DNA from 3 places in the Peribacillus aracenensis genome. Region 3 is predicted to be linked to each of the others. Evidence: riboswitches for the same ligand, from Rfam matches in the RefSeq annotation. Region 3 holds a riboswitch; each other region holds the start of a gene.
The links. A riboswitch is a leader RNA that binds a small molecule or an ion and turns the genes downstream of it on or off. The one in region 3 is predicted to bind glycine.

Region 1 (6,536 bases), on a different contig from region 3:
CATGAGGTCATCTTGCAGAACATTTCTGAATTTCAGGTTGAGAAGGATGGCGGCGCCATTGTAATAAATATAACGGATAAAGCAGGGACTGCCTTCAGTCGAAGATTTCACCCATTCATTAGGAATGTTGCGAAAGTCGATGAATAATCAAAAAGGAGTCGTTTTCCCGATGGTCATGATTGTAGCGAGTGTTTTCATCATGTTCACGATCCTAATGATAGACCAGTTTATCATTGATAAAAAGTTTTATAAAGAAGTGGAAGAATCGCTTGTGGCCGATCACCTTGTCCATCTAGCCATCAAGGATGTGACGGCAGATTGGGGCGAAGAGATTCCAAAAATCATCCAGGGGGAAATTTCATATCCCAATGGTGTGGTGCGGTATTCCTTGATGAAACAAGAAGGCCCTTACGTTTATATCGAGTTTTCTTCCACGACCAAAAATGATCGCGAGGGGAGGGTCATCATTCAATACGATAAAGAAGCTGGGCAAGTGAAGGAATGGTTGGAAAAGCAAGCGGTGTAATACGCAAGATCAACACTTTTTTTAAACGGAACGCGACAGGTTCACGTGTTCAGGGTACAAGCGAAAGAATAAAAGGAGCGTAAACCGGACATACTTTGCATAGGGTGATGATTTTAAATGTCTACAAACGCTTATATCAAATACCTGACGCAGCAGCTTGTCGAGTATTTTAATCTGACGAAAAAAGAACGAAAAGAAAAGCGCCGTCACAGAAAAGAGGATAAAAATCATGGTATGTCCCATTGGTTTGGCATTGTCCCTTTTGCTTTGTCGATGTTCGTAAGGAAAAATATCAAAAAATGAAACAGATGTCCCGAACTTAGGACATCTGTTTCTTTTCGTTCTATACTTATCCCAATGCCCTATCTGACAGGTAAAATAATCCTCCGTTTATGATGGATATTCTGATGTTGGGTTCATATTGGGCTTTTAGTGCTTCTTTCTCGGTATAATAACTCTCACTTTTTTCGTCCATATCCTTGTAAAAATGCTCCAATAAATTCAAATCATTCTGCCAGCGCAGCATTGCTTCCTCCGCCCAGGAATGGTCATCATCCTCGAAACTGGTCCTGATGTATGTATCCAGTCTTGCCAATCCACTCTTGGGCATGATTAAAGGTGAAAGCGTAAAGGAGTAATCCGGTATTTTTGGGGTGACCTTTACAGGTAAAACCCGATGGTGAAACCTTTCCATGATTTCACCCGAGATTAAATTCAATCCGATCGACATGAAAGTATCTTTTTTACGGTCGCATTGATAGGATATTTTCACATTCAGGGTCAGCCAAGGAAACAAAGGATTATTTCCGCCGCCCTTTGGTGGAGGAGTATCCTCAAAAAGTCTAGTATATCCTGCCAGCTTTTTGGTTGATTGAATAATCTGATGTAGGCGTGGGGAGCCAAAATGAATCATTTCTCCCTTTAAATCGGCTGGAGCCTGTTCTGGATCGGTAATGAAAGTCATCTGTGCTGGGTTCGGAACGCCACCTGTTTTTTCTAGATAATGCCAATAAAAGGGTCTGTTCATCAATTCTTTATCCATTTCAATCGTCAATTGGACTGTAAGGTGGGTCGGCGCATTATCCAGTATTTCACAATCGTTGGCCTGAAAGTAAGTTTTTAAAAAATCATGAATTTCCCGTTGCTGCATGAACCTCACCTTCCTTCATGGATTGGGCGAATTGGATTAATGATGAAAAATTATCCATCTTAATCCTCATTTCGCCCTCTGTTTTGGACTCGCCGACCACATCGATTAAATATTCTTCAATGTTGTTAATATCCAGTTTGGTTAGAATATCATCCAATTCTCCAATTACTTTTTCAAATAAATTTATTTTTTCGTATAGTAACTTCAGAATATGTTCTTCTACTGTATTTTTCGTGGCAAAGTTATAAATCATTACATCTTCTTCCTGACCAAGGCGGTGAATCCGTCCAATTCTCTGTTCGAGCCTCATGGGGTTCCATGGCAGGTCAAAATTAATCAAGTGATGGCAAAACTGAAGGTTTATCCCTTCCCCGCCAGCTTCTGTTGCAATTAATACCTGTATATTCTTTTGGAATAATTCTCTCATCCAGTCTTTCTTTCCGCGCTTAAAACCGCCTCGGAAAGGAACCGAAGAAATTCCATTCTGCTGTAGGTACCATTGGAGATATAGCTGAGTCGCCCGGTATTCGGTAAAGATAATCACTTTGTCATCAATTTTCTTGATCAGTTCCAAAGCTTTTTCAGCCTTGGAGTTCTGAACTGTTTCATTCACTTTAGAAAATAAATCATCAAGCTTTGCCAAAAAGTCAGGGGAAGGCTGATCATATTTTTCTTTCATATTCTTTAAAGTATAAAAGACCGCCTCTCTGCTGCTGCATGCTTCCCTTTGGAGGGTGAGAGCCGAAAAGGCGCTTCCTTTTGATCCATCCGAAATAGGCTTGAATTTGGAAACAGCATCATACAATGCCTGTTCCGTTGGAGAAAATTCAATGGTGATGGTTTCCACATGCCGTTTTGTCCATTCAATGCCAGTATCGGCCCGCCGGTTTCGAATCATGACAGTATTGACCAGTTCCTTTAGGTGTTCATCTTCAATGATGTTGCGGCCTTTCCCTTTATACTTTTCCGAAAAGAGCGAAGCATTTCCCAAGTGGCCCGGTTTCAATAACGAAACGAGGTGAAAAATCTCCTCGACTTTATTTTGAATCGGAGTGGCTGTCAGGAGTAAACAAAATTTCTTTTTCAGATTTTGGACGAATTTATAGTTCTTCGTCTTATTATTTTTAAGTTTATGAGCCTCATCAATAATGATGAAGTCATATTCCTGAGTGAAAATGATATCTCGATGTGGAGCGCGTTTCGCTGTATCGATGGATGAAATGACTACATCACAGGATTCCCAAACATAACTTTTTCTCTGAACGACTGCAGGTATATGAAACTTGGTATTCAATTCAAAAGCCCATTGTGTGACAAGGGAGGCTGGAACAAGGATCAATACTTTTTTTACAAGGCCCCTAATCATATACTCTTTTAGGATCAAGCCTGCTTCAATTGTTTTTCCGAGCCCCACCTCATCAGCTAAAATGGCCTTTCCATTCATCTTTTCCACCACTTGCTTCGCTGCTTCCAATTGATGGGGAAGCGGGGTTAACTGCGGAAGGTGCTTGGGCGCCTGTAAACCTTCAAAATCAGGGATGATAAGATTTTCCTCCATTTGAACCGCCAACTTATAAAGATCCCAATTTCCCCATGGACCGTCATTTTCCATTTTTTGCAGAAGCTCGTCATTCCATTCAGAATTGAAGGATATATTGATTTTCATAGAAATAACTCCCTCTTAAATCATAATTTCCTTAATAAAGGGTCAAAACCCGAACATTTCGTATGTGAAGTAAGAAAAATATTTCTCTTCAAAAGATATTGCAGAGATAAGTTTCTTAGGGTAGGATATAAGTATATTTAGAAAATTCAATTTCCAAACGCTACAAAGAATCTTTGTACATCTATTTTGCAGTTCGCGTTTTCTTAGTATGGGCTATAGGCTCTTAATTTATCCAAGATTACTGAAGGAGACACTCAAACGGTTTCTGAAGTTTTAGGAGAATTGGCAGAGAATGCATTACATGATGCTCAAAGGTTTTACCGATGCTTGGGGCTATTTCGCTTCCTTTCATTGGCGAACCATTCATATGCGGGTGAAGATAAGGGGAGAGACTACGGATGTAGCGCCGAAGGAGCAAACTTAGCAGTGAATCTCTCAGGCAAAAGAACTCTTATTGGACGCAACTCTGGAGAGCGCCGCCCGTTTTGGGACGGCCACCAAAGGGGAAAACCTATTACATAGGTAAACTTTCAGGTTTCAGGACAGAGAAAAAGCTCAAATGGGCTTTCTCTGTCCTTTTTTGTGCTTTTTTCACATCATGAATCAGGATATACCTGATGCGAAATGACAAGAAGCTTTTGATAATGAAGCCAATTAATTTTTTAAAAAAATCTGAAGGGGGTCATTTTTTGACCAATTTAAAAAGAACACCACTATTTGAGGTTTATCGTGAATACGGAGGTAAAACGATCGATTTTGGCGGCTGGGAACTTCCTGTCCAATTTTCGGGTATTAAGGACGAACATGAAGCCGTACGTACAAAAGCGGGGTTATTCGATGTTTCCCATATGGGGGAAGTCGATGTTAAGGGTCCTGGGAGCCTTTCCTTTTTACAGAAGATGCTGACTAATGATATATCAAAGCTGCAGCAGGGCGGTGCCCAATATAACGCCATGTGTTATGAAAACGGAGGCACGGTTGATGATCTTATCGTGTATAAAAGGGCAGAGGATGACTATCTGCTCGTGGTCAATGCAGCGAATACAGAAAAAGATTTCAATTGGCTTCAAGCTAATTTAATGGAAGATGTCCAAATTACGAATGTATCGAGTGACTATACACAGCTGGCACTTCAAGGACCATCTGCAGAAAAGATATTACAAAAACTATCGGGAAATACTGACTTAAGTGAAATTGGATTTTTCAAGTTCAAGGAAAACGTCCTGATTAACGGTATCTCCACGTTGGTATCCCGTACTGGATACACTGGTGAAGATGGTTTTGAGATATATAGTGACAGTGAAAATGGTCCTGCCCTTTGGAAGGCGATTATGGAAGCCGGAAAGGAAGAGGGGGTTCAGCCGATTGGTTTAGGTGCTCGTGATACACTGCGTTTTGAAGCGAAACTGCCGCTGTATGGGCAAGAGCTTTCAGCGGACATCACCCCGATAGAGGCCGGTATTGGTTTTGCAGTGAAAGTGGATAAGGAAGTGGATTTTTTCGGGAAAGCCGTTCTTGCTGAGCAAAAGGAGAATGGAGCTCCCCGCAAGCTTGTGGGAATTGAAATGATTGACCGTGGCATTCCGCGTCATGGGTATAAGATCTACAGCGGTGATAAAGTCATTGGTGAGGTCACGACCGGTACCCAATCACCCACGTTGAAGAAAAACGTGGGATTGGTACTTATCGATAAGGAATTTTCGGTACTGGATGCGGAAGTCGAAGTGGAAATCCGTTCCAAGCGTTTGAAAGCCGTTATCATACAAACACCTTTTTATAAAAAACCACGTAAATAGAGGGGAATGGTCATTAGATGAAACATCGTTATTTACCTATGACAGAGCAAGATAAACAAGAAATGCTGGAAGTGATAGGGGTATCTTCTGCTCAAGAACTTTTCAATGATATCCCTGAAAGCGTTCGTTTTCAAGGAGAATACGATATTAAGCCTGCTAAATCGGAACCTGCATTAATGAAAGAATTATCAAGGCTTGCTGCCAAGAATGCGGACCTTAAAAACTATGCTTCCTTCCTTGGTGCGGGTGTCTATGATCATTACGCACCGGTCATCGTCGATCATGTTTTATCCCGTTCAGAGTTTTATACGGCTTATACACCGTATCAGCCAGAAATTTCACAGGGCGAGCTTCAGGCGATCTTTGAATATCAAACGATGATATGCGAATTGACGGGAATGGATGTAGCTAACTCTTCCATGTATGATGGCGGGACGGCGCTAGCCGAAGCAGCCATGCTTGCTTCAGGCCAGACGCGGCGCAAGAAGATTCTCATTTCAGGAACCGTTCATCCTGAATCAAGGGAAGTTGTGAAGACATATGCGAAAGGGCAACGGGTGGAAGTGGTCGAAATTCCTTATAAAGACGGTGTGACGGATTTAGCTGCTTTAAGGGAATTGGCGAATGATGACATTGCAGGAGTGATTGTGCAATATCCGAACTTTTTTGGCCGCATCGAGCCATTGAAAGAAATGGAGGAAATCATTCATGGTGTCAAGTCCATGTTTATCGTTTCCAGTAACCCGCTTGCATTGGGAGCTTTGACACCCCCTGGAGCACTCGGTGCAGATATCGTAACGGGGGATGCCCAGCCATTCGGCATTCCAGCGGCATTTGGGGGACCTCATTGTGGCTATTTTGCCGTTACCAATAAACTTGTTCGGAAAGTTCCGGGACGACTCGTCGGTCAAACGGTGGATGAAAACGGTAAAAGGGGGTTTGTACTGACCCTTCAAGCTCGTGAACAGCACATCCGCCGTGACAAAGCCACATCCAACATTTGTTCCAATCAAGCTTTGAATGCCTTGGCAGCTTCTGTCGCAATGACCGCGCTTGGGAAAAAGGGTGTCAAAGAAATGGCTGTGCAAAATATTCAAAAAGCGCATTATGCGAAAAAAACAATTATGGCAAAAGGGGTGGAAGTGATATTCGACGGTCCTTCATTTAATGAATTTGTCATTAAACTGCCTGCTTCGTTTTCAGAAATCAATAAAAACCTTTTTGAAAAAGGGATGATCGGCGGCTTCGATTTAGGGACGGTTTATCCTGAGCTGAAAGATCATATGCTGGTCGCGGTAACTGAACTTAGAACTAAAGAAGAAATTGATGCACTTGCGCAGGAATTGGGGGATCAACATGAATAATCAAGATCAATCACTCATTTTTGAAATCAGTACT
Region 2 (6,536 bases), on a different contig from region 3:
AGGTTCGGTAAAGAAAAAGCACATGTCGTATTAAATTATCACACTGAAAATGACGACCATAAGGGAATCATCAAAACAATTGAAGCTGCTGGCGGGAAAGCAGCAGCGATTCAAGGTGACGTTTCGAAGGAAGCGGATGTGAAGAAATTGCTTTCATTCGCTGCTGAAACCTTTGGTACGATCGACATCATGATTAACAATGCTGGTATTGAAAATGAAGTGCCCAGCGAAAAATTGACTCTGGAAGATTGGCAGAAAGTCATCGATGTCAACCTAACCGGGATGTTCCTCGCAAGCAGGGAAGCAATCAATTACATGCTCGATCATGGTATCAGGGGCAATATCATTAACATGTCATCCGTTCATGACCGGATACCTTGGCCTCATTTTGTCCATTATGCAGCAAGTAAGGGCGGAATAAAGATGATGACTGAAACCCTTGCACTTGAATATGCTCCCAAAGGGATTCGCATTAATAATATTTCACCTGGTGCAATCGACACACCCATCAATGCCGAAAAGTTCAATGACCCAAAAGCTAAACAAGAAGTCATCGACCTGATTCCGATGGGATACATCGGAAAACCGGAACAAATTGCCGCTTGTGCCGCTTGGCTAGCGTCCGCAGAATCTAGTTACGTAACGGGAATGACCTTATATGCTGATGGCGGAATGACCAAATATCCTGGTTTCCAAGCAGGAAAGGGCTGAACTTAACTAATGAAAATAACCACTCCATCACGAACTTGGGGTGGTCATTTTCATGAATATCATTAGAGCTCTATCTATATGAATTGCTGAACCATGACCCTGAGCAGATTTTTCAAAAAGGCTTTTAGACCCACTTCTTTAATGGCGGTATGCTTTGAGGGAACTTAAACGCATTGTATGGATCATACCTCGTTTTCACTTCCCTAAGCCGTTCGAAATTTCCTCCATAATACGCAGTTGGCCAATCTTTGATTAGAGTATCCGGCCAATTCACGTAGTCACCGATAGTAAATGGCGACAAGGCATGCTTCAGGTCCTTGATCCAACGAATGTTTAGCCGTTCTTCTTCTGGATTGGCCCATGTAGCCTGATACTCCTGGGCGATGATGGCATCGCGATAATAAAAAGCCGTATCCATTGGATCTTTAAGGCCCTCCACTCCTCCCAGGGATTGGTGCCAAATGGCTGCATTTTCATTTGGAGCATTTTCCAAAAAATGTTTCATGGTCATGATTGCTTGCTGTGGAAAAGCTTTTTCAATGAAAGATCCTGACCTCTTTCGATACGCCGGCTGGTTTCCAGCTGGATAATCAAAGAACCTTACGGCTTCAATGTATGGGACTTCCTTTATCATGACATTTATTGGTGAACCAGTTTTTATCAAAGGCTTTAATAGCAGCTTCAATCTATTTGACGGTCCAACAAATTCACCTTGAGCAATAATTTCGTTTGCTTCCTTTGCCTTGAATTCTATTTCTGAAGTTAAGCATTCATCAGCTTGAGGGGCCCAATCCTGCCAGGCTTCAAATACCGCTTCGAAATCTTCCCACCCCCATGTGACGGAGAAAATGGATACCCTTGATACGGGGTGTACCCTGAAAGTAAGAGAAGTGACTATGCCAAAGTTTCCCCCTCCTCCCCCGCAGCATGCCCAAAATAAATCACTATTGATTTTCCTATTTGCTTTAATGAGTTTGGCTCCCCTCTTTCCACACGCCCTTACTATTTCTATTTCAAGTAGATTGTCACAAGTAAGTCCAAAGCGTCTCGTTAACATACCTATACCACCGCCGAGCGTTAGACCTACAACACCAACACTGCTTTCGGTCCCAGCCGGAATCGTCGTGCCATAGTTCCATAACGTATTATATACTCGCCCTAAATCAGCTCCGGCTTCAATTTTTGCGATCATTTTTTCACGATTGACCTTGATATTGTACATTTCACTAATATCAATGACTAGACCGCCATTCACTAATGAAAAATTTTCATAACTGTGCCTGCCGCTCCTAACCCGGAAAGGTGCATGATTTTCCCGGGCCCACTTTAATGAATTCAATACATCATTGGAATTTTGACAAAACACAATAACCTTTGGGAATTTAGCAAAACTCAAGTTATTATTTATCCTGGCATGCTCATATTCAGCATCATTAGGTGTAACGATACGCCCGGTAAGCTTTGTTCTTTCCAAAAAGATAACCCCTTCCTCGGGTAAATATGTTACATCCTATGAAAAAACCTGGCAGAAAGATACATTCCCCCTGCTGACACTTCCTGGTAATGGTGTCAAATTAGCTCTACTCGTGAATTCAACGGCTTTACTCGTGAATTCAACGGTTTTACTCGTGAATTCCACGCATTTACTCGTGAATTCCAAGTATTTACTCGTGAATTCAACGGTTTTACTCGTGAATTCAACGGCTTTACTCGTGAATTCCACGCTTTACTCGTGAATTCCACGCATTTACTCGTGAATTCAACGGTTTTATTCGTGAATTCCACGCATTTACTCGTGAATTCCAAGTATTTACTCGTGAATTCAACGGTTTTACTCGTGAATTCAACGGTTTTACTCGTGAATTCCAGCTTTACTCGTGAATTCAACGCATTTACTCGTGAATTCAACGCATTTACTCGTGAATTCCTCAATTAATCCCAAAAGACAAAAAAGCCCTTCTCGAATTAAGAGAAGGGCTTTTTGTTACCTTATCCCGAAATCTCATCATCGGATTTAACATCCAATGGTGTTCGTTTATCCATTTTCAGCATGTAATAGCTTGCTGCGACCATTGCTAGGAAAACGATACCGACAACCAAGGAAATCCTTGTGCTAGGATTGATCCACATACCGACCAGTACCATCAGTAAAAAGGCAATTGTCGCATAGTTACTGAAAGGGGCCAACGGCATTTTGAACGGATGTTTCTCCATTTCGGCAGCATTCACCTTTCTGAATTTAAGCTCACTGATAAGTAAGACAAACCATGGAATCATCCCGGGCAATACACTCGCACTGTACACATAAAGGAATAATTGCGGCGGTGCAAGGTAATTCAGGATAACCCCGATGCCCAATCCCAAAAGTACAGCGATCGTGCAATATGCCGGCACTCCATTTTTAGATACTTTGGCAAAGGCTTTCGGAGCTTGGCCATTCAATGCGAGTGTATAAAGCATACGTCCTGCACTGAAAATCCCACTGTTGCATCCAGACATTGCCGCAGTGATTACAACGAAATTAATGATGCCTGCCGCAGCAGTGATACCTATTTTGGCAAAGGTTGAAACAAATGGACTGCCTAAGTCATCCAGTTGATCCCAAGGGAATACTGTCACGATGACGAATATGGCACCAATGTAGAAAATTAAAATGCGCCATATGATTGTTTGGATTGCTTTTGTTACGGTCTTCGTTGGATTTTTCGCTTCCCCGGCTGTTATGCCGATAAGCTCAACGCCTTGATAGGAAGCCACGACAAGGGAGAGAGCGAAGAAGAATCCTGTCCAGCCTCCCGTAAAGAAGCCGCCATTTGCCCAAAGATTCGATAATCCGATTGCATCCCCGCCATTCCCTATTCCAAAGAAGATAAGGCCAAGGCCGGCAATGATCATCAATATGATGGTTATGATTTTTATTAGTGCAAACCAAAATTCAAATTCCCCGAAGGATTTAACGGAAATGAGGTTTGCTGCCCCCAAGATGATCATGGCGACCACACCTGGTATCCAAGCAGGTAACTCCGGGAACCAATATTGCATATACAACCCAACCGCGATGATTTCGGACATTCCGACAATTACCCACTGAAACCAATTGCTCCAAGCAGTCATATAACCTGCCAAGGGATGTATATAACTGCTTGCAAAGGTTGCAAAAGAACCTGTAGTCGGTTCTAAATATAGCATCTCACCCATGGAACGCATGATGAAAAATATAAAAATACCTGCGATTGCATAAGCAAGCATAACAGAGGGCCCGGTCCATTTGATCGTGCTCGCAGAACCCATAAATAACCCGACCCCAATGGTTCCGCCTAAAGCTATCATTTGAATATGTCTTGATTCCAGCCCTCTCTTTAATTCCTTGTTCGACATGATTAACTCCCCCAGATGCAATATCGGTAATGCTTTTCCATCCTTGCCACGAACACTCTCTTTTAATTAGAAATGCTTTATCGTAATCAATATTACATAACACTTCAATTATGTTTTCTTATTTTATAATAGTAAATATTCTGTAAAAGTACAATTGTATTTTTGAAAAAAACAGTTACCAATAATATCTTGTCGACTTTTTAATTTAAAAATATCATTTTAAAAAAATGATGTTCAGTATTTTATAATAGTGATAATTCAAAAAGTGTAGAAAACAATCACTTCTGCTTAAACCTTAAGTTAATACAGGCCACCATTAATCTGCACATAATGCCGGTTTCATTTCAAAAAAATTTGTTGACCTACCGAAAAATAGATGATAGAATTCCAATATTATTTTATAAGCATAATGAATGATCCAACAGTGGAAGATTAACACTGACAGACATTTCTTCACAACCGCATACAAGCAAGCGATGAATGCTATGGATGACACTATAGCAGGAGCAGCTTCTGGAGAGACTGTACAAGATGCAGCGCCGAAGGATTCACAATCTCAGGCAAAAGGACAGAAGAGTAACGAATGATAGAATTGTTATTCTGAACCCTTTAAGAGATTGGTATTATCCAATCTCTTTTTTTATTGTCCAATTTGTGATTGGACTTAAAACTACACTCTTGAAAACCAATGGAATAGGCAAGCAGGGCAAAAAATCACGCCCCTCTCTCCAAGACCATGCAGGTTGAAATCATTCACTAACAAGACTATAAAAAACGGGGGCGCAAGAATTGGCTAAACAGGAATTAAAAAGAGATTTAAAAAATCGACATGTACAACTGATTGCAATAGGAGGAACCATTGGCACCGGTTTATTTTTAGGATCCGGAAAAGCCATACAATTGGCTGGGCCTTCCATTATATTCTCCTATCTGATAATAGGGATTGCCTTGTTTTTTGTGATGAGGGCGCTGGGCGAATTGCTATTATCCAATGCAGGTTATGCATCATTCACTGAATTTGCAACCGAATATGTCGGTCCATGGGCTGGATTCGTGACAGGTTGGACATATTGGTTCTGTTGGATCATGACCGCAATGGCCGATATCATAGCTGTCGGTGTCTATATACAATATTGGTTCGATATCCCTCAATGGATTCCGGCTCTAATATGCCTAGTCATTCTGTTAGGATTGAACCTATTGACCGTTAAGTTATTTGGCGAATTGGAATTTTGGTTTGCCATCATTAAAGTAATCACGATCATTACCTTGATCGTCGTAGGAGTCATTCTTTTGATCATCGGTTTCAATACCAATACCGGAACGGTTTCCGTAACGAACCTATGGAATCATGGGGGCATGTTCCCCAATGGCATTTCCGGATTCCTATTATCTTTACAGTTGGTCGTATTCTCATTTGTCGGTGTCGAATTGGTCGGGGTCTCCGCAGCGGAAACGGCGAACCCGAAAAAGAACATTCCCTCTGCCATCAATAAAATCCCTGTCCGGATTTTACTTTTCTATGTTGGTGCCCTATTCGTCATTCTCTGTGTCAACCCATGGACACAACTTAATGCCTCGAGCAGCCCATTTGTAGAGGTCTTTGCGTTAATCGGCATTCCTGTCGCTGCAGGAATCATCAACTTCGTCGTGTTGACATCCGCTGCTTCTGCATGCAACAGTGGTTTATTTTCAACAAGCCGGATACTCTATACGTTAAGCAGGAATGGCGAAGCCCCTGCTAAACTGGAAAAATTAAATAAACAGGCTGTTCCAAGCAATGCCTTATTAACATCCACCATCGTTGTATCAATAGGGGCATTATTGAGCAAGCTGATACCGGAACAGGCGTTTACCGTGGTGACGACCATCAGTGCCATCTGTTTCATTTGGGTATGGAGCATCATCTTGATCTCCCATATCAAATATTCGAAAACAAGGCCTGATCTAAGAGCTCAATCGACTTTCAAGGCTCCTTTTACACCCTTTGTCAATTACGCTATTTTAGGATTATTCCTATTCATCCTTATTGTTATGCTATTCGCTGAAGCTACACGACTATCACTGCTTTTGACCCCAATCTGGTTCATACTCTTGGTGATACTATATAACTATCGAAAAAAATATAGCTAAAGGAAAAAAAGCCTTGAATTCGATTCGATTCAAGGCTTTATCCGTCCATGAAACAGATCAAGAATAGGCAATTGGCGTGTTTTTGCTAAAATATATCAGCTAATTGCATTAAATTTTATATCAAAATAGTGTAAGCTATTATATATCATCGGACCTTTTTAAAAGAAGGTAAATCCGTCTTGCATGAATTTTCCTTCCCGATTTGCTTCACCCAGCCATCAGTGGCCTTGAAGAATAAACCCCATTGATGGACGTTTCACTTATTTAAAACGGAGGGGTTTGTTTAATGAAGATTATATATATCCTTACTCTAG
Region 3 (6,536 bases):
CGGCGAATGATGTATTCGGCATACCAAGTTTCATCGCGTATGATAATGGTGTAGAGTTAGGCAGATTCGTGAGCAAGGATCGCAAAACGCAAGAACAAATTGAGGAATTCATTCAATCACTATAATTAATTTCCCCTTCTCGCTGGGGATTTTTCAATGAAGAGGAGGGTCAGTCATGAAAATGGACAGCACGAAGCTGAAAAATATCCTGAAAGAACGTTTAAAAGATGAAAATCGCACATTCAAATTCGATAGCAAGCAAGATACGTTACGGGTGGAAAATGTGAAGACCGGGAAGGGGATCACCATCGAGTTGCCTCCTGTACTTGCTAACTATGAAAACGTACAGGAAAAGGCCATCGATGAAATTATCTATTACGTGGAAGAGGCCCTGAATGTGATGGGGGGAGTACACAGCATGGAAGGCAAGGAGAAATTCATTTTCCCAGTCATCCGCTCGACCTCCTTTCCAATGGAATCGGAAGAAGGAAATCCATTTTTATTCGATGAGCATACGGCTGAAACCCGGATTTTTTATGCCCTTGATTTAGGGAAAACCTACCGTCTTATAGATGAAAAGATGATTCAACGGGAAAATTGGCAGGGTGACAGGATCCGTGAAATTGCCCTTTTCAATGCCCGTTCCCTTTCCACTGAAATGAAGTCGGATATCGTTGCAGGTAATGCATTTTATTTTTTGAACACGAATGATGGGTATGATGCCAGCAGGATCCTGAATGATTCATGGCTTCGGGAAATGAAGGACAAGGTCGAGGGAACCATGGCTGTTGCCATTCCCCATCAGGATGTCATCATCATTGCCGATGTGAAGAATGATACGGGCTATGATATTCTTGCTCAAATGGCGATGAGCTTCTTTGCCAGCGGGCATGTTCCGATAACGGCTCTATCATTTCTTTACGAAGAAAATGAGTTGGAGCCCATCTTCATTATGGGTAAAAACAAAAAGCGTGAACAATGATATATTGAATCATAAAAGGACCGTGTCAGCATCTGACATCGGTCCTTTTAAAGTTTAATAGAGTTTATGACCCTTAGAGTTGATATTTATTTTTTTATCGGCGATAATTAAATTGTAATATTTTGAAAATACAGAATAAAACGATAGAACGAGCGTATGAACGTTGTGGGAAAGTGCAAAGCATTGAGCCGCCGGGGGAGCAAGTTCCAAAAATATCCCTTGGAGCAAATCTCTCAGGTAAATGGAACCGCAGCTGGACGCAACTCTGGACAGCGCGCAGGAAGTGTGCCGTCAACGGGGAAATCTCCACGACCAAAATGGAGTTGAATTCTCAGGTGAAAGGACAGAGAAGGGAGCGGCAGGTTTGCGCAACCCTTCTCTGTCCTTTTTTAATTGGGCATTATGCATACAAAAGGTTTGCAGCGAACATGGAACCTACTAATATGCCAATCAACTTAAAATAATGGGGGAGAATAATCGTGAATGTGAAAAGCAAATTAATGAACATGCTGGAAGCCCGTAAAGAGGAAATGGTTCAAATCCGCCGTCATTTACACGAGAATCCGGAGCTATCCTTCAAAGAAGAGAAAACGGCAAAATATATCATTGATTTTTATAACGGGAAAGATGTATCGATTCAAACGAATGCAGGAAATGGATTAGGGATCATCGTGACGATCGAAGGCGGGAAACCAGGGAAAACGATTGGTCTCCGTGCCGATTTCGATGCACTGCCGATTACAGAAGAAGCGGAGGTCCCGTTCCGTTCAAAAAATGAAGGTGTCATGCATGCCTGCGGACACGATGGGCATACCGCTTATTTATTGGTACTGGCAGACTGCATCATTGAGCTGAAGGATTCCCTATCAGGTACGATCAAAATAATTCATCAACATGCAGAAGAAACACCTCCTGGTGGAGCAAAGAGCATCATGGAATCGGGGGTTTTGGATGAACTGGACGCTGTCTTTGGAATTCATTTATTCCCCTCGCATCCAGCAGGGGTCGTCGGGTATCGCAGCGGCTATTCGATGGCTGGACGGACCTATTTCAAATTAGCCATAAAGGGTGTGGGCGGCCATGGTTCCTCCCCGCATATGGCTAATGATTGTGGCAGGCGCCCATTTCGTGACAGCCGTACAAACCGTAATCAGCCGCCGCTTGAACCCTTTTGATATGGGAGTAGTCACAATCGGCTCCTTCGATGGAAAGGGAAGCTTTAATGTCATTAAAGATCGTATAGAAATTGAAGGGGATGTCCGTTATATGACGGCAGAGACCCAGCAGCTGATCGATAAGGAAATCCACCGGATCGTTAAAGGGATAGAAACGGAATTTGATGTTCAGTGCGAGCTTACATATGTGCCCGATTATCCTCCGTTATATAATGACCCTGAACTGACTGGATTCGTGAAAAATAGCCTGGAAAGCATGAATGACAAAGATGTTAAGAATGTTGTGGAATTTCCGGTTTTCTCAGGTTCGGAAGATTTTTCGTATTATGCAGAAAAGATTCCTGGCTGCTTCTTTTACATTGGCTGTAAACCGAAAGGGGTGGAAAAGGCCTATTTCAATCACCATCCTAAATTCGACATTGATGAAGATGCCCTTTTGATCGCCTCCAAATCAGTGGCGCAGGTTGTATGCAGTTTTTATGAATGGAAATAGTCTTCTTTGGTCTTTGTTTGCAAAAAAAAACGCAGAAACCCACAAAACACCGTTCGGTATTAACGAACGGTGTTTTATGGGTTGCGGCATGTATTTGAATGCCGCCGGCGGTATCATGAAGGATGTTGCAATGAATTGGCCAGTCTGCTTCCAAGGCTGCACGAAAACTTAATCTCTTTGTAAACGCGATTTAACAGCGGTGTTTTATTTAAATAGTAGACTAGGGGCTAATGTTCATTCGCAATTGATAGGTTTAAACTCATTCCAGAAGGGGTTTAATAGGATAGGAGTTCTGCGAACTTCGTAAAGTTAGCAGGAATGCGATAAAAAAATAGATGCCAATCCCAATTCAGCTTAAATTTTCTCGATATTTTTAAAATAACTGGTAGAATTAGTTACATAACTACAGATGTAGAAAGAGTGATAGTTTTGAAATGGCTAAATAAGATGAAAAAATGGTTCCAAGCAGAGGAAATTATTGAAATCGAAGAAATAATTATAGATGAGCCGCTTGATGAAGAGACATTAAAGAAAATGGATTTTTCAAAGCTTCCGAAGTCAAAGAAAGAAGAAATAAAAGTTTACAATCAAAAAGTGGAAAAAATGTCCCAGACGCCAGACCCGGATACGAAAATCCTGTTTCAATATCCAAAAGGACAGTTCAAGTTTCCGCTCATTCCAGACCGGGAGCAGAATAAAAGAAAGCCTAGGGAAAGGAACAGGGAAGAAAATGAACCCAAACAGGGGAAAAATGTGACCAAAGAAACAACGAAAAGGCCTGTAAGGGATAGTGAACCGAAACGGAGAAGCTTCGACCGGGAGGAAACCTCAAAAATAGTCCCGTCAAATACTCCATTCCGCCCAACGGAAATCCCTTCACCCATATATGGGTTCCGTCGTCCGGAAAAAAAAATAGTCCCATCTGAAGAAATTGTCGAATATGAATTAGAAAGCAAAATGCGCAGCCTAAAAAAAGAAAGGGCTGATATCGAGATTCCGGTATCGATCCCTGAAATTCCCAAAGAAGTGTCACATGAGGAAATGACGATAGAGCCATCCGTTCTTATATCGGAAAAAGCGGAAGAAAAAAGGGAAGATTCGGAGATACCCGCTTTCTTTCGCAGGAATTCCATAGAGTCACTGCCAGAAGAAGCAGTAGGCGAGCCTGACATAGTTGAGCCTGCGGTGGAAAAAGAGACCATTGAACAGGACCAGGTCGATTTTGGACGCGAAGTCGCTGTATCCATCATCGAACAGGCCGATGACACACCGCCTGAAGCTATATCGGTTCCGGAGGAGGTTGCTGCACAATCAAATCAACCATCCGTCAGTCAAGGGACACTGCCTGAAGATCCATCAGAGGCAACACCTGAAGGGCAGCCTAAACGTCCGAAAAAACATATCCCATTCAATGTGATGATGCTTAAGCAAGACCGGGAAAAAAACAGCTTCATGGATAAGATGATGCCGGAAAAAAAAAGCCTTAATTCGGAAAGGGCAGTAGCTTCACCTGATAAGCGACCAATGAATGATGCTGCTGAAACGGAGGCAGTACAAGCGAAACCATCCGCCATTCCTGAACGGAAACAGGAGGAGGGCAGAGTTATGCCGAAAGAGGGGACTCCGATCATTAAACCAACCTTTTTGGACACGAAGGCTGGTTCGGAAACCGCCGCCGAGCCTGAAATTACAGTTGAATCCAATATGGGTTCCAGTTCGGTCACTAGGCCGCTCTTGGAGCAGGAATCCCTTTCTGGAAATGGGTATCAAGAAGCAGTTTATACTGAGGCGGCAGCAGAAAGTGGCCAGGACGATACCCCGGCAGTTTATGGCTCCGTGGAAGCGGAGGATAATCCATATTATGTGTTCCCGAATATCGAATTGCTGACACCTCCCACTTATGCTGTACATGATGATGAGTGGCTCGAGGAACAGACTTTATTACTTGATGAGACATTGAAAAATTTCAATGTCCGTGCAAAGGTCGTCAATGTCACTCAAGGACCGGCAGTAACTCGTTTCGAGGTGCATCCGGAACCGGGAGTGAAGGTGAATAAGGTGACGAACCTGATGGATGACATCAAATTGAGCCTTGCTGCTCAGGATATGCGGATGGAAGCGCCCATTCCCGGTAAACATACAATTGGCATCGAGATTCCGAACAGGAAAAGCAAACCGGTATTTTTGCGTGAGGTTTTGGAAAGTACTGAGTTTCAAGAGCATGAATCACCGCTTGCTGTCGCTTTAGGACTCGATATATCCGGTCAGCCGATCATCACGGATTTGAGAAAGATGCCGCATGGATTGATAGCCGGGCAAACGGGATCGGGGAAAAGTGTCTGTATCAACACGATGCTGGTCAGCTTGCTGTATAAAGCGACGCCGCAGGAGTTGAAATTACTCTTGATTGATCCGAAAATGGTCGAGCTCGCCCCTTATAACCGGATCCCGCATTTGGTCAGTCCAGTCATAACCGATGTAAAAGCCGCTACGGCTGCGTTGAAATGGGCTGTAGAAGAGATGGAACGGCGTTATGAATTGTTTGTACATGCTGGTGTGCGTGATATCACCCGCTTTAATGACCAAGCGGAAAAAGCCGGTCAATATTCAAGCAAGCTGCCTTATATCCTGGTGATCATCGATGAGCTTGCGGATCTAATGATGATGTCCCCGGCTGATGTAGAGGAAGCGATTTGCCGGATTGCGCAAAAGGCCCGTGCCTGCGGCATTCATTTGATTGTAGCCACTCAAAGACCTTCAGTCGATGTCATAACGGGATTGATCAAGGCAAATATCCCGACGAGGATCGCTTTTTCAGTATCTTCACAAGTCGACTCCCGTACAATCATCGATAGCGGCGGTGCAGAAAAATTATTGGGAAGAGGAGATATGTTATTCGCCGAAAACGGCTCATCGAAAACGGTGCGCCTGCAAGGGACTTTTGTGAGCGATGAAGAAATCGATCAAGTCGTCAACCACGTAAAACTTGAACAGCAGCCGAAGTATCTGTTTGAACAGGAAGACTTGCTGAACAGGGCCGAGGTCACGGAAGAAGCGGATGAACTGTTTTTCGAGGCATGTGAATTTGTCGTGAGCCAGCAGGCTGCATCTGCATCGAGTGTCCAAAGGCGCTTCCGTGTCGGCTATAACCGTGCAGCGCGTCTAATAGAAATGATGGAGCAACGGGGAGTCGTTTCCGAATCCAGGGGCTCAAGGCCCAGGGATGTATTGATTACGGAAGAAGAACTGGAATTTTTACATGTTAATTAAGAGAACCTAATAAAAGGAAATTGAATATAATGTGAAAGGGTGAAAACCCTTTTTTATCACCTTAATTGAGGGAAAAACCAATGATTTGATAAATTGGCATCTGCCTGACATGGATGAATGAATAAAAAAGTGATATAATAGTTTTTTGTTGATGAATGATTAAAAATAAGAGCTTGAAAAACCTATTAAGAAATTGCGTTACTAACAAGTCTCGTAATGGAAAAAACAAATAAAAGATGACGTCATATACTGTCATACAGGTAGACGATTGGTGGAGGTTCGCTTTATGACTGCTTACCATTTTGTGGGAATTAAAGGATCGGGTATGAGTGCTCTTGCACAAATACTGCATGATATGAATATTGAAGTGCAGGGTTCCGATTACGAAAAAGAATTTTTTACACAATTGGCATTAGAAAAAGCCGGGATTAAAATCCTTCCTTTTAACGAGGAAAATATTCAACCTGGAATGACAATCATTGCAGGAAATGCGTTTCCGGATAGTCATCCGGAAATCGTGAAGGCAAAAGAACTTGATTTGCCGATTATCCGTTATCACCGCTTCCTAGGTGATTTCATGAAAAATTTCATTAGCGTGGCCGTTACGGGAGCGCAT

Region 1: linked by a shared signal. The riboswitch ahead of gcvT (glycine cleavage system aminomethyltransferase GcvT) and the one ahead of N0M92_RS09350 (amidohydrolase) in region 3 are both predicted to bind glycine.
Region 2: linked by a shared signal. The riboswitch ahead of N0M92_RS19745 (amino acid permease) and the one ahead of N0M92_RS09350 (amidohydrolase) in region 3 are both predicted to bind glycine.

What each region holds. Positions count from the first base shown of each region.
Region 1 is NZ_JANZMJ010000003.1:111,109-117,644, reverse strand. Features, by position in the region: gene comGF (competence type IV pilus minor pilin ComGF) at 1-147, shown strand, start outside; gene comGG (competence type IV pilus minor pilin ComGG) at 140-526, shown strand; gene N0M92_RS04765 (YqzE family protein) at 644-829, shown strand; gene N0M92_RS04760 (YqhG family protein) at 876-1,676, opposite strand; gene N0M92_RS04755 (DEAD/DEAH box helicase) at 1,654-3,342, opposite strand; glycine riboswitch at 3,716-3,803, shown strand; glycine riboswitch at 3,807-3,890, shown strand; gene gcvT (glycine cleavage system aminomethyltransferase GcvT) at 4,032-5,138, shown strand; gene gcvPA (aminomethyl-transferring glycine dehydrogenase subunit GcvPA) at 5,156-6,502, shown strand; gene gcvPB (aminomethyl-transferring glycine dehydrogenase subunit GcvPB) at 6,495-6,536, shown strand, end outside.
Region 2 is NZ_JANZMJ010000022.1:64,734-71,269, forward strand. Features, by position in the region: gene N0M92_RS19720 (glucose-1-dehydrogenase) at 1-711, shown strand, start outside; gene N0M92_RS19725 (FAD-binding oxidoreductase) at 836-2,185, opposite strand; gene N0M92_RS19730 (hypothetical protein) at 2,222-2,434, opposite strand; gene N0M92_RS19735 (hypothetical protein) at 2,486-2,647, shown strand; gene N0M92_RS19740 (amino acid permease) at 2,701-4,089, opposite strand; glycine riboswitch at 4,593-4,671, shown strand; gene N0M92_RS19745 (amino acid permease) at 4,879-6,222, shown strand; gene N0M92_RS19750 (DUF3311 domain-containing protein) at 6,509-6,536, shown strand, end outside.
Region 3 is NZ_JANZMJ010000007.1:19,796-26,331, reverse strand. Features, by position in the region: gene N0M92_RS09360 (thioredoxin family protein) at 1-125, shown strand, start outside; gene N0M92_RS09355 (DUF1444 domain-containing protein) at 176-982, shown strand; glycine riboswitch at 1,139-1,242, shown strand; partial or broken gene N0M92_RS09350 (amidohydrolase) at 1,468-2,650, shown strand; gene N0M92_RS09345 (DNA translocase FtsK) at 3,080-5,920, shown strand; gene murC (UDP-N-acetylmuramate--L-alanine ligase) at 6,207-6,536, shown strand, end outside.